DNA from 4 places in the Agrobacterium sp. CG674 genome. Region 4 is predicted to be linked to each of the others. Evidence: predicted binding sites of a transcription regulator. Region 4 holds the regulator's gene; each other region holds the start of a gene.
What was found. The regulator LexA, encoded in region 4, represses DNA repair genes until DNA is damaged. The targets are predictions, from matches to a motif close to TGTTCNNNNTGTGTTCNG.
Positions count from the first base shown of each region.

Region 1 (3,211 bases), on a different contig from region 4:
GGTTTGCGCAAGGGGCATGAAGGCCGCAGGAACGTTCACGCTGGCCGTCACATCAACCTCTGGAACGCGGTCGCCCTCTTCAAAACCAAACAGGCCGGTTTCCTCACCCCGAAACCGCCAATCGATTTCGTGTGGTGCGACATTTGCCGACAGGAAACGCCGGGCGGCATCGCGCCACTCGGTAAAATCCCCCCGCCCCTCCAGCGAAATCAAATACATTAAAGCAACGACAATTGTTCTGGCTGCGGCGCAAACATGGCCCGCAGGTCTGGACGCTCCGTCAACTTGCCCGGAGACCACCCAACTGCGACAACGAATGCCTTGACCTTCTTCAACGACACGCCAAACCGCGCGATGTCTTCCAGCCGCAATTGCCGGAACCGGCGCGACGAAAGGATGGATTTCACCGTTTTTGTGCCGAAGCCGGGAACGCGCAGCAGCGTCTCGCGATCCGCCTTGTTCACATCGACAGGAAACTGCTGGCGGTTGGCGAGAGCCCATGCCAGCTTAGGATCAATATCCAGATCCAGCATCCCGTCCTTCTGGGTGGAGGCGATCTCGTCAATATCGAAGCCATAGAAGCGGTAGAGCCAGTCTGCCTGATACAGGCGATGTTCGCGCATTAAGGGCGGCTTGATCAGTGGCAGGTTTTTCGACGAATCCGGGATGGGGCTGAATGCCGAATAATAGACGCGCCGCAAACCGTAGCTGCCATAAAGCCGCGCGCTGGTGGACAGAATGGTGGTGTCATTGGCGCCATCGGCACCAATAATCATCTGCGTACTCTGCCCGGCCGGTGCAAACTTCCTGACCCGTTTGGTCTGAAGCGTCGGCTCACCCGCCTCCTCGATTTTCAAGCGAATATCAGCCATGGACTTGCGGATATTCACTGGCTGTTTTTCCGGCGCGAACTGGCTGATGCCGCTATCGGTCGGCAGCTCGATGTTGATCGACAAGCGGTCCGCATAGAGCCCGGCCTCCTCGATCAGATGAGCCGATGCCTCGGGAATGGACTTGAGGTGAATGTAGCCGCGAAAACCATGGGTGACGCGCAATTCTCTTGCCACCCGAACCAGCTCTTCCATCGTGTGATCTGAAGACCGAATAATGCCCGACGACAGAAACAGCCCCTCGATGTAATTGCGGCGATAAAATTCGAGTGTTAGCCAGACGACCTCCTCCACCGTAAACCGCGCCCGCTCAACATTGCTGGAGGACCGGTTGATGCAATAGGCACAATCATAAATGCAGAAATTCGTGAGCAGAATCTTCAGTAGCGAAATGCATCGCCCATCCGGCGCATAAGCATGGCAAATGCCGGAGCCTTCGGTTGAACCCAACCCGCCGGACGCCGACGAATTGCGCTTCGACGTACCGCTGGAGGCGCAGGATGCATCATATTTTGCAGCATCGGAAAGGACTGCCAAACGCTCTTTTATTGACTTTTTCATAGCAATGTTCACTATATGTTCTTGCGCTCGCAGTCAATATAGGAATATTATTACTTCGTAAATCTGCTAGAAATGGATGACTTCAAATTATCTGGCAAATCACTCCGGTCTTCTGATATAGTGTCGGAAATTGTGATTTTGACATGGTTCCGTAGTTTTGCTCCGGAACCTGTTTCTTTTTGTGTCTGCGGGTACCGTAGATCGAATGCGAAGGAAGAAAAAATGGTAGAAAAAGTGCCAATGACGCAGGGTGGATTCATCAAGTTGCAGGAAGAACTGCGCTTCCGCCAGCAGGAGGAGCGTCCGCGCATCATCGAAGCCATTGCCGAAGCACGCGCCCATGGAGACCTCTCGGAAAATGCCGAGTACCACGCCGCCAAGGAAGCGCAGAGCCACAATGAAGGCCGCGTTGCCGAACTTGAAGACCTGACGGCCCGCGCCGAGGTTATCGACCTGTCGAAAATGTCTGGCACCACCATCAAGTTTGGCGCGACGATCAAGCTCATCGACGAAGAATCCAACGAGCAGAAGACCTATCAGATCGTGGGCGACCAGGAAGCCGACGTGAAGCAGGGCCGCATTTCCATCTCCTCGCCAATCGCCCGCGCGCTGATCGGCAAGGAAGTTGGCGACAGCATCGAGGTGAATGCACCCGGCGGCTCGCGCGGCTATGAGATCCTCTCCGTAAACTGGGGTTGATTAGCGGCCCCCTGCCCCGAGTTATCCAATCTTGCCCCATGTTGACTTGGCCGATGTCCAGGTGCTTGCGCCGAATTTCAAGCGCAGGCTTTCTGGCGTAACCTCCACCATTATTCAGCTTCTGCCTGTTCAGAACAGGCAGGGGCAGAAGGTGGCAGCTATCGGCCCTGGCTTGCCCGGCAGCCTGCCGCATGTTCGCTTTCGTGACCTGTGGAAGCTCTGGCAAATGGGGCCTGAACACAAGCCGCGCGTCTGGCATGCGCGGCGCAATATCGAGATGCTGCCTGCCATTCTCATGCGGGATGTGCTGCGCATGAAGCTGAAAGTTGTCTTCACATCAGCGTCCCAGCGCAAGCATAGCGGCTGGACGAAGTTTCTGATTTCGCGCATGGATACCATCATCGCGACCAGCAACAAGACGGCGTCCTATATGGACCTTCCCAGCACCGTGATCATGCACGGCATCGATACAAACCGCTTCTGCCCACCCGCCGATAAGGCGGAGGCGAAACGCGCCCTCGGCCTCGATGCCAACCAGAAATATGTTGGCTGCTTTGGCCGCGTGCGCCACCAGAAGGGCACGGACCTCTTCGTGGATGCCATGATCGCCACATTGCCAAACCATCAGGGCTGGTCTGCCATCATTGCTGGCCGCGCCACCGGGCCGCATGTGGAATTCGAAAATAGTCTGAAGGAAAAGGTGCGCGCTGCAGGCTTTGCGGACCGCATTCTCTTTGTGGGCGAGCACACCAACATCAATGAATGGTATCGCACCCTCGACCTTTTCATCGCCCCTCAACGCTGGGAAGGCTTTGGCCTGACACCCCTGGAAGCAATGGCAACGGCCGTGCCGGTTATCGCGACCGATGTCGGCGCATTCCCTGAGCTGATTGTGGAGCATGCAACCGGAGCCACCATTCCACGCGACGATCTTCATGCCATGAGCCAAGCCGCAACAAGCTGGATGAGCGACGACAAAAAGCGCGTCGAGGCATCGCTGGCTGCGCGCCAGCACGTGGCGCAGAATTTCACCATCGACGGCGAAGCGGCAAAACTCGGAA
Region 1 covers NZ_JBNWDZ010000002.1:563,588-566,798, reverse strand. The annotation lists gene ACQZ51_RS07900 (UdgX family uracil-DNA binding protein) at 1-219, opposite strand, end outside; gene ACQZ51_RS07895 (putative DNA modification/repair radical SAM protein) at 219-1,451, opposite strand; gene greA (transcription elongation factor GreA) at 1,674-2,150, shown strand; gene ACQZ51_RS07885 (glycosyltransferase family 4 protein) at 2,182-3,211, shown strand, end outside.
Region 1: the regulator LexA is predicted to act here: its motif matches at 1,457-1,474, upstream of ACQZ51_RS07895 (putative DNA modification/repair radical SAM protein).

Region 2 (3,211 bases), on a different contig from region 4:
GCCCCAACACAGCGCGGCGCATTGCATCGAGGCTCGCACGCAAGATGTTCATGCGGTCGATAAGAGCCGGTCCCGATGAGGCGATGGACACAATCGATGTTGCGAGGATCTGGTCAAACAACACCTCACGCCGCGCCTTGGAGAGCTTCTTTGAATCATTCAAACCGTCGGGGATATTGTCGGGATCGAGAATAACGGCTGCGGCGACAACAGGTCCGGCCAGCGGGCCGCGCCCGGCTTCATCCGTGCCGGCAACCGGCCACTCACCACGCTTCTTCGCCTCGAGTTCCAGACTGAAATCCGGGCCTTTATCGGTCAAATCAAAGAGGGCAGGAGAATCGGATGCTGTGCGTTGTTTCATAGGGCGAAACTCGCACAGGCAACCGATCTCCTGCAAGCCCCCGGTCGCAGGGTGCGCACAGCAACCCACGGGGCGGAGGGCTGCTGTTGAGGCATCATGACCTCCAGAACTCTTTCGGCGGAGTTGAAAGAGTAGAACCCTTGCGAGGCGGCAGTTTGCCGGGGGCGCAACCCGCAGCGCAGGGCATAGACGCTGACGGGTATTCTTAAGCGATAGACCTGCGTGGTTTCCCTCTCAGGTCCAGCAATAATCAGAGCAGGGAGAGCTGCACACCGGCTCCACCCGGCGCGATGAAGAGATCGTCTCGGAGCTGGATGCCGCGCCGGATCAGGCCGAGCCTTTTGGTCGTCATCTCAAATCGCCGTCCAATCTGCCAGGCATAGGGACCGGCACCCTTCATCCGCTTGCCAAATTCAGCATCGTAATCCTTGCCGTCACGCATCGAGCGCACCAGCGACATGACGTGCTGATAGCGGTGCGGATAGTTTCTGAGTAGCCATTCGCGAAACAGCGGGCTCACCTCCAGCGGTAGGCGCAGGAGAACATAGGATGCTTCCGTAGCCCCAGCCGCTTTCCCGGCCTCCAGCACCCGTTCGATTTCATGGTCGTTCAGCGCAGGGATAACAGGTGCCATCATTACTGCCACGGGAATGCCAGCCTCTGTCAGCGTCTTGATTGCCTCCAGACGCTTGGTCGGTGTCGATGCGCGTGGCTCCATGCTGCGGGCAAGCTTGCGGTCGAGGGTGGTGACGGAAATGCCGACCTTCACGAGGCCCTTAGCGGCCATCGGTCCTAGAATGTCGATATCACGGGTAATCAGCCCGGACTTGGTGACAATGGCAACCGGATGCTCGGCCTTCGCCAGCACTTCGAGGATCTGGCGCATGATGCGCCATTCCCGCTCGATCGGCTGATAAGGATCGGTATTGGTGCCGATGGCGATGACCCGTGCCTTGTATCCCGGTTTGCCGAGCTCGCGTTCTAGAAGCTTAGCAGCGTCGGGCTTTGCAAACAGCTTTGCCTCGAAATCCAGCCCTGCCGATAGCCCCATATAGCTGTGCGAAGGTCTTGCGAAACAGTAGATGCAGCCATGTTCACAACCCCTGTAGGGATTGATGGAGCGATCAAAGGGAATGTCAGGCGAATCATTGCGCGTGATGATGCTGCGTGGCTTTTCGACCTGAACCTCAGTGCGAAACTCCGGCAGTTCCTCGATGATCTGCCAGCCGTCATCCACGGCCTCGTGCTGCAGGGTCTCGAAACGTCCGCCCGGATTGATACCCGCCCCACGTCCGCGCCGACGGTCGATCTCGATCCGTAGACCCGATGCGTCGGCCAGAGCATTGGCAATATCTGGCGTATGGCCCGGCTGGAAAGCAGCCTGCCCCGAAAGCACATGTTGTCTCATCTGGATACTCCTGACCGGGTGAACCGGCTTGGTGGATGACCCGATTCATAAAGCAGGAATGAGAACAAGACAAGAACAAAATACCGAAAGACTCGATAGCAATTTGCTCTGCCTTGCGTTAAAAATTTTAATGAGGAAATCAGATCGTGTTTCCGAAGCTGGGGATTACAAGCTTGCCTAAGACATGCTGACAGTGATTATGGAATGCCGGGATCAGGAGCCGGAACTTGCGCATACCCTGTCCACGCTCGTTTCCGGTGCGGTGGAGGGGCTGGTGAGCGACGTGATCATCCTTGATCATGGCTCGACGGACGGCTCGTCTCGCGTAGCAGAGGCGGCGGGTTGCCGGTTTGAAACAGACTGGGATATGGGCCAGATCATCGCCTCGGCGCGCGGTGAATGGATTTTGCTGATGGAACCCGGCGGCCGCCCACAGAGCGGCTGGATTGAGGACATTATGGAATATACGGCGCTGAACACGCGCCCTGCCAGATTTGCGCCGTCGCGCCATTACCGTCCATCTTTGCTATCACGCCTGACCCATCGAAGCCGCCCGCTGGAGTACGGCCTGCTGCTGAGGAAGGCGGATGCGGTGGCGCAATCCAGCGGAAGGCTGGGTCACATCGGACTGGATATTTTCCTGAAGGGACAGAAGGCGAGGCGCCTTACCGCAGAACTCATTCCAGCCTGGGCTTTGCGTAAAACGTCCTAGCAGACGTTTGATCTATGCGCCGCGCTTCAAATGCTCGTCAAGGCGCGGCATGATTTCCACGAAATTGCAGGGCATGTGGCGGTAGTCCAGCTGTGCTTTCAAGATGCCATCCCATGCGTCCTTGCAGGCACCAGGAGAACCCGGCAGGACGAAAATGAAAGTGGCATTGGCAAGACCTGCTGTTGCGCGTGACTGGATGGTGGATGTGCCGATCTTGTCATAGGATATGCGGTGAAAGACCTCGGAAAAGCCGTCCATACGCTTTTCAAACAGGGGCTCCAGCGCCTCTGGCGTGACATCGCGTCCGGTAAAACCCGTCCCGCCAGTGGTAATCACAACATCAATCGCGTCGGATAGGGTCCAGCTACGGACCTGCTCAAGGATGGCGACCTTGTCATCCGGCACAATGGCACGGTCCACAAGCATATGGCCAGCATCAACGATGCGGGCAGCCAGCGTGTCGCCGGATTTGTCGTCTGCGAGTGTGCGGGTGTCGGAAACGGTCAAAACCGCGATGCCAACCGGTATAAAAGCGCGTTCAGCATTCATCTCGAAGTCCACCTATGGTTTTTGTTGCCTGAACATACCAGTCGGGACGCTTTTGGCGAAGGCTTGCCATGGCCGAAGTTGCATCCGTCATTGTCCCGAAGATCCCGAAACATGTCGCGCCAGAGCCTGACATGCGCACCAGCGCGGCACCCGCCTCAGAAAGCAAAGTGTGTGCCTCGCC
Region 2 covers NZ_JBNWDZ010000001.1:601,924-605,134, forward strand. The annotation lists gene ACQZ51_RS02885 (ribonuclease HII) at 1-361, opposite strand, end outside; gene ACQZ51_RS02890 (PA0069 family radical SAM protein) at 612-1,769, opposite strand; gene ACQZ51_RS02895 (glycosyl transferase) at 1,954-2,481, shown strand; gene moaB (molybdenum cofactor biosynthesis protein B) at 2,494-3,030, opposite strand; gene ACQZ51_RS02905 (4-(cytidine 5'-diphospho)-2-C-methyl-D-erythritol kinase) at 3,020-3,211, opposite strand, start outside.
Region 2: the regulator LexA is predicted to act here: its motif matches at 1,830-1,847, upstream of ACQZ51_RS02890 (PA0069 family radical SAM protein).

Region 3 (3,211 bases), on a different contig from region 4:
TTTGGGTGAGTTGCTCTACCCGGCTTGCGCCGATCAGCACTGAGGAGACGCCGGGGCGTTTCGCTACCCAGGCCAGCGCCACTTCCGCAGGCGAACGGCCAACCTCCAATGCCACAGCTTTCAGAACATCAACGATATCGAAGTTGCGATCCGTAAACAGCATGCCGCCAAACGGGTTGTCACCATTGAGGCGCCCATCGCTTTCACCTTCGCTCACGGTTCCGGCCTTGTCTGGCAGTGCGGCCGAGCGGTTGGCGTCGCTGATCTTGTCGCGACCGTATTTCCCTGTCAGCAGACCAGCGCCAAGCGGGCTCCATGGCACCATTCCCAAACCAAATTCGGCACCAGCCGGAATGAGATCCAGTTCCACGCCACGGTCAATCAGCGAATAGGCATATTGCAAGCCGATCGGCTTTGGCAGACCATGCGCTTCTGCAAGTGTTGCGACCTTTGCCACATACCAGGCAGGCGTGTTGGAAAAACCATAATGCAGGATCTTGCCAGCGCGAACCGCATCGGACAGCGTTTGCAAAACCTCTTCTGCTGGAGTCGTGCGGTCCCACACATGCATCCAATACATGTCGATGTAATCGGTTTTCAGCCGCTTTAGCGAGCCTTCTATGCCCATCCGAATGTTCTTGGCACCGTTGCCACCCCACAAAGGTGTGCCCTGCCCGCGCGGAAAACCGGATTTGGTCGCGATCACCAACCGATCACGCATGCTGCTGTCGGAAACAAAAGTCCCGAGCATGTCCTCGCTGCGGCCTGCGGAATAGACATCCGCAGTGTCGATGAAATTGCCACCGGTTTCGACATAGGCGTCGAAAATTGCGCGCGCAGTTTTGTCGCCAGCGCCCCAGCGCTCTGCGCCGAAGGTCATGGTGCCGAGTGCCAACGGGCTGACGATGAGGCCGGACTTGCCAAGCGTGCGGTAACTGGTGAGATCCATCGGTGTCTCCATCGTTGTGATGCAACAGGTGTAGCGATCGGCGTCTGTGAGGATAAGCCATTGATAGCGGCATGAACTTATGAGCACAGTGCATGAATGGAACGAAATGAACTCAATGATCTCCTGGCCTTTGCTGCCGTTGCCCGCGAGCGCAGCTTTACCCGTGCTGCTGCGATTCTCGGCATGTCGCCCTCGGCGCTGAGCCATGCGATGCGCGGACTGGAGGAGCGGTTGGGCGTCCGGCTCCTATCGCGCACCACGCGCAGTGTGGCACCGACTGAACCGGGTGAACGCCTACTGCAATCACTCAATCCTGCGCTTGCCAATATTGAAAGCGGGTTGGAAGCGTTGGCGGAGTGGCGCGACAACCCTTCCGGCACGGTCAGGATCACCACTTTCGCCTATGCATCCCGCATGGTGCTTCTGCCAAAACTGCCAGCGTTTCTACTGGCCAATCCGGATGTGCGGGTTGAGGTCAACATCGACGATGGACTGACGGATATCGTGGCCGCCGGCTTCGATGCCGGTATTCGGCTGGGAGAGGCCGTTGCCAAGGATATGATCGCGGTGAAGGTAGGCCCGGATTTAAGGACGGTGGTGGTTGGCACGCCGTCCTATTTCGAGCGCTACCCTCCCCCGTTGACCCCATACGACCTCGAACGCCATGCCTGTATCGGCTACCGGCTGACGACATCAGGCGGATTGCTACCCTGGGAATTTGAGAAAGACGGCAAAGAGATCAATATCCGCACCAGCGGCCCCCTGGTGGCCAATGATGGCGATCTGCCGGCTGCTGCCGTTCGTGCCGGCGCGGGGCTCGGTTACATCAATGAGCATGATGTCGCTGACGAGATCGCAGCAGGAACCCTTGTTCAGGTTCTGGAGGACTGGTGTCCAAGCTATCCTGGTTTTTTCCTGTATCACCCCAGCCGCAGACAATCGCCACCAGCTTTGAGGGCGCTGATCGCTGCCCTTAAGGTGGCATGAAATGCCGCCACGCTTTTGGCCCGCGATTTTAAGCAGACCATCCCGCGATGGATGATTGTTTAGAGATATGAAAAACAACCTTCCAAATCGTCCAGCGACCATGTATGTTCCGCATTTGTTCGTTAGGCCATCCAACTTCACTCTCGGCATCAAGTGAGCTCTTATGGCAGTTGCGTATCTGGAAAAATTGAATGAGCAGCAGCGCCGGGCCGTCGAGCATGGCGTGGGGTTGGCGGAGGGCAACACGGCGGGGCCGCTGCTGATCATCGCTGGCGCTGGCTCTGGCAAAACCAATACGCTGGCGCATCGTGTGGCTCACCTCATCGTCAATGGTGCAGACCCGCGCCGCATTCTGTTGATGACCTTTTCGCGCAGAGCCGCCTCGGAAATGGCTCGTCGCGTCGAGCGGATCTGCCGCAATGTTCTGGGTGCCAATGCTGGCATCCTCACAGACGCGCTTGCGTGGTCCGGGACTTTCCATGGTATCGGTGCGAGACTGCTCAGGATGTATGCCGAGCAGATCGGTCTCAATCTCGACTTCACCATTCATGATCGTGAGGACAGCGCGGACCTCATGAACCTCGTGCGGCACGAGCTTGGCTTCTCCAAGACGGAAAACCGCTTCCCGCCCAAGGGCACCTGTCTCGCGATCTATTCAAGGGCGGTCAACTCGGAGATGCCACTGAGCGAAATCCTGCGCCTGCACTATCCATGGGTGGCCACCTGGGAAGAACAGTTGAAGGAATTGTTCGGAGCTTATGTCGAGGCCAAGCAGGCGCAGAACGTGCTCGATTATGACGATCTCCTGCTCTACTGGGCGCAGATGGTCAGCGATCCTGATCTTGCCGATGATATCGGCAATCGCTTCGACCATGTCATGGTCGACGAATATCAGGACACGAACAAGCTGCAGGCGTCTGTCCTGATGGCACTCAAGCCCGGCGGACGTGGCTTGACCGTCGTTGGTGATGACGCCCAATCGATTTACTCATTCCGCGCAGCGACGGTCAGGAATATCCTCGATTTCCCGGCGTCCTTCAGCCCTGCCGCTGATGTCATCACGTTGGACCGGAACTACCGTTCGACCCAGCCCATTCTCGCAGCAGCAAATGGCGTGATCGAACTGGCGCGCGAGCGTTTCACCAAGAACCTGTGGACCGAGCGGGAATCGCTCGAACGACCCAAACTGGTGACAGTCAAAGACGAGACCGAACAGGCGAATTTCATTGTCGAGCAGGTGCTGGCCAATCGCGAAACCGGGATGACGCTGAAACA
Region 3 covers NZ_JBNWDZ010000004.1:381,369-384,579, forward strand. The annotation lists gene ACQZ51_RS14120 (aldo/keto reductase) at 1-949, opposite strand, end outside; gene ACQZ51_RS14125 (LysR family transcriptional regulator) at 1,046-1,936, shown strand; gene ACQZ51_RS14130 (ATP-dependent helicase) at 2,100-3,211, shown strand, end outside.
Region 3: the regulator LexA is predicted to act here: its motif matches at 2,042-2,059, upstream of ACQZ51_RS14130 (ATP-dependent helicase).

Region 4 (3,211 bases):
TGCCAATGTTTCCACGAATTCGCGTTGACCGCCCGTCGAGCCACCCTGCCCGCCCGGCTGCTGAACCGAATGGGTCGCGTCGAATATCACTGGCGCACCGAGCGATGCCATGATTGGCAGTGAGCGCATATCCGACACTAGAGTATTGTAGCCGAAGGATGCACCACGCTCGCACAGCAGCACATTGGAGTTGCCGCTGTCATTTAGCTTGGCCAGCACGTTCTTCATGTCCCAAGGTGCCAGAAACTGGCCCTTCTTTACGTTGATCACTCGGCCGGTCTTTGCAGCAGCCACCAGCAGGTCCGTCTGACGGCTGAGAAATGCCGGAATCTGCAGAATATCTATGACGGGCGCGACAATGGCGCACTGCTCTTCGGTGTGAATGTCCGACAAGACTGGAAATCCGAACTGCGCCTTCAATTCTGCGAAAACTTCAAGCGCCTTGTCGATGCCAATGCCACGCTGGCCCGAAAGCGAGGTGCGGTTGGCCTTGTCGTAGGATGATTTGTAAACCAGACCGATTCCCAGCTTGCCACAGAGTTCGGCCAGCGTTTCGGCAATCATGAAAGCATGGTCGCGGCTTTCCATCTGGCACGGACCGGCAATCAGGGAAAATCGTTCGGTGTTCGAGAAAGAGACCGCTCCAGCGCCCTCGCCGGCAATGACCTTCAGATTGTTCGTCGCACTCATGGTTTTCCCTTGGAACAAATGAAACAGTGCACGGGCATCACGCCCGATCTTAGCAACGCATGTAGCAGTAAGCCGACAGCGAGTCACGGTATAGGAGCGGTATTCGGCGGGATTGTGGGCAACGTTGAAACTCGTTTGTACTTTCACTGAGTTTTAAGGGATTGCAGAACACATATGGAACAGATAGTGTTCGTTCTGTATTTGTTTCCCGAATCTCCGCCTCGAATCGTCAAGGGTCTCTTCATGCTCACGCGCAAACAGCAGGAACTGCTTCTATTCATTCATGAGAGAATGAAAGAGTCCGGCGTGCCACCATCTTTCGATGAAATGAAGGATGCACTCGAGCTTGCCTCCAAGTCAGGCATCCATCGGTTGATCACAGCCTTGGAGGAGCGCGGTTTCATTCGCCGGCTACCAAATAGAGCCCGTGCGCTTGAGGTTATCAAGCTTCCCGAATCATATTCACCCCCAGAAAAGCCACAGCGCGGCTTCACGCCAAGCGTTATTGAAGGCAGTCTGGGCAAAGCTGCAGCGGTCGAACAACGGCCTCAGCCATCATCTTCCAACAGCAGAAACTCCGAATCAGTCAGCGTACCGGTCATGGGACGCATTGCAGCGGGCGTGCCAATCTCCGCCATCCAGAACAACACTCATGATGTGGTCGTGCCGATGGATATGCTGGGTGCAGGCGAGCATTACGCGCTTGAGGTTAAAGGCGATTCGATGATCGAAGCCGGTATATTTGACGGCGATACCGTCATTATCAAGGATACCAGCACCGCAAATCCCGGAGATATCATCGTGGCTCTGGTGGACGAAGAGGAGGCAACGCTCAAGCGCTTCCGTCGCAACGGCGCCTCTATCGCACTGGAAGCTGCGAACCCTGCTTATGAAACCCGCATATTTGGACCGGATAGAGTCAAGATTCAGGGAAAGCTGGTTGGTCTGATCAGGCGTTATCACTGATCAGCTTGGAAAGCTCTGCACGCGCGTTTCATACGGAGTCTTAATTCTGTTGCGCTCGCGGGGCCTCAAGTCACCACGCAGCGACAACAAGGATGAAACTTATTAGCCGGGTATCCATTCCACTGTGATTGTGTGCTTTGTAGCGGATTTCCGTTATAGCGGCAGAGATTTTGCATGGGAATTGGCTGCTGCGTTTAGAATGCCGTTTGTGACCCACATTGATCGCCAAGCTGGTTACGGCCATCAAATAATTTGAATGATGCCATCGCTGTGCATGGCTTTATGCAAGAAATTCTCTGGGTTATTGATAGTCTTCTTCTTTTTGATCGCTGCCTTTCAGGAGCGCTGCTCATGTATCAACTTTTCATCGCCAACAAGAATTACTCGTCTTGGTCACTGCGAATCTGGGTGCTGATGCGCACGCTCGGAATTGAATTTTCTGAGCGATTCATGCGTTTCGATGACAAGGACCATGCATTTTCGGAGTTTTCACCGACATCGAAAGTTCCATGTCTTGTGGATGGCGATCTGACCGTATGGGAATCGCTCGCCATCACCGAATATCTTGCGGAAAAGCATGATGGCGTTTGGGCAGCGGATGCCAAGGCCCGGGCCTGGTCTCGCTCTGCCGCTGCGGAAATGCATGCGGGCTTTTCCACGTTGCGCAACAACCATCCGATGAGCGTTGGTCTTAGAATACGGCCATCTTCCATATCCGAAGCATTGCGGAGAGATATTTCCCGGATCGACGCCTTGTGGCAGCAAGGGCTGGCAGCCCATGGCGGTCCATTCCTGGCCGGGGCCGAATTCACGGCTGTGGATGCGTTTTTCTGCCCGGTTGCGTTTCGGTTCCAGACATATGGAACTGTGCTGTCTGCCGCGTCTAAGAACTATATGGATCACCTCCTATCCCTTCCGGCAATGCGAGAATGGGAACAGGCAGCCCTTCTGGAACCGTGGCGCGATGATGCGCATGAGGCCGAGGCGCGGAATGTGGGGGAATGGCTAGCGGATTTGCGCGCTGTCACGTCGTGACGTGCAGCGGCACGTTCAGAGGTGCGATGGCTATGGGCGGACTGCGAGCAGGTGTTCGATATGGGCCGGAATTACTGTGTTGAAGCTTTTGTCGCGCCAGTCGTAATGACGGTGCACCGTCCATGGCCGATCATCGCTCAGCATGGCAGCTCTTGCTGTCAGGACGGGCTTTGTTGCATCGCCCAGCCATAGCTCCATAGAACCGGTGCGACGCAAGGTTTCCTCAGTGACGAGAATGGCGCCGGAACGGCAGGTGCTGAAGGGAACGCTGCGTGTCGTGACGACAATATTGGCGATATCGCAGGCCAATCCCGCGAATGCACTGTCGAGCACCACCGCAACACTGACGCCGCTTTTGGATTTCGATATGCACCAGCTGTTTTTTCGGCAGGTGAATCCATCTGTTTTGAGAATAACCCGCTGCATTTCCTGCCGTTCTCTCGCTTTGTCTTGGTCCGTCAGCGTTTTGCGGCGTCCGGTTTGCGCGTCATCCCCAGCCTCGTCATCACCATCTGGTGAC
Region 4 covers NZ_JBNWDZ010000003.1:230,437-233,647, reverse strand. The annotation lists gene kdsA (3-deoxy-8-phosphooctulonate synthase) at 1-690, opposite strand, end outside; gene lexA (transcriptional repressor LexA) at 934-1,656, shown strand; gene ACQZ51_RS10305 (glutathione S-transferase family protein) at 2,008-2,691, shown strand; gene ACQZ51_RS10300 (ComEC/Rec2 family competence protein) at 2,722-3,211, opposite strand, start outside.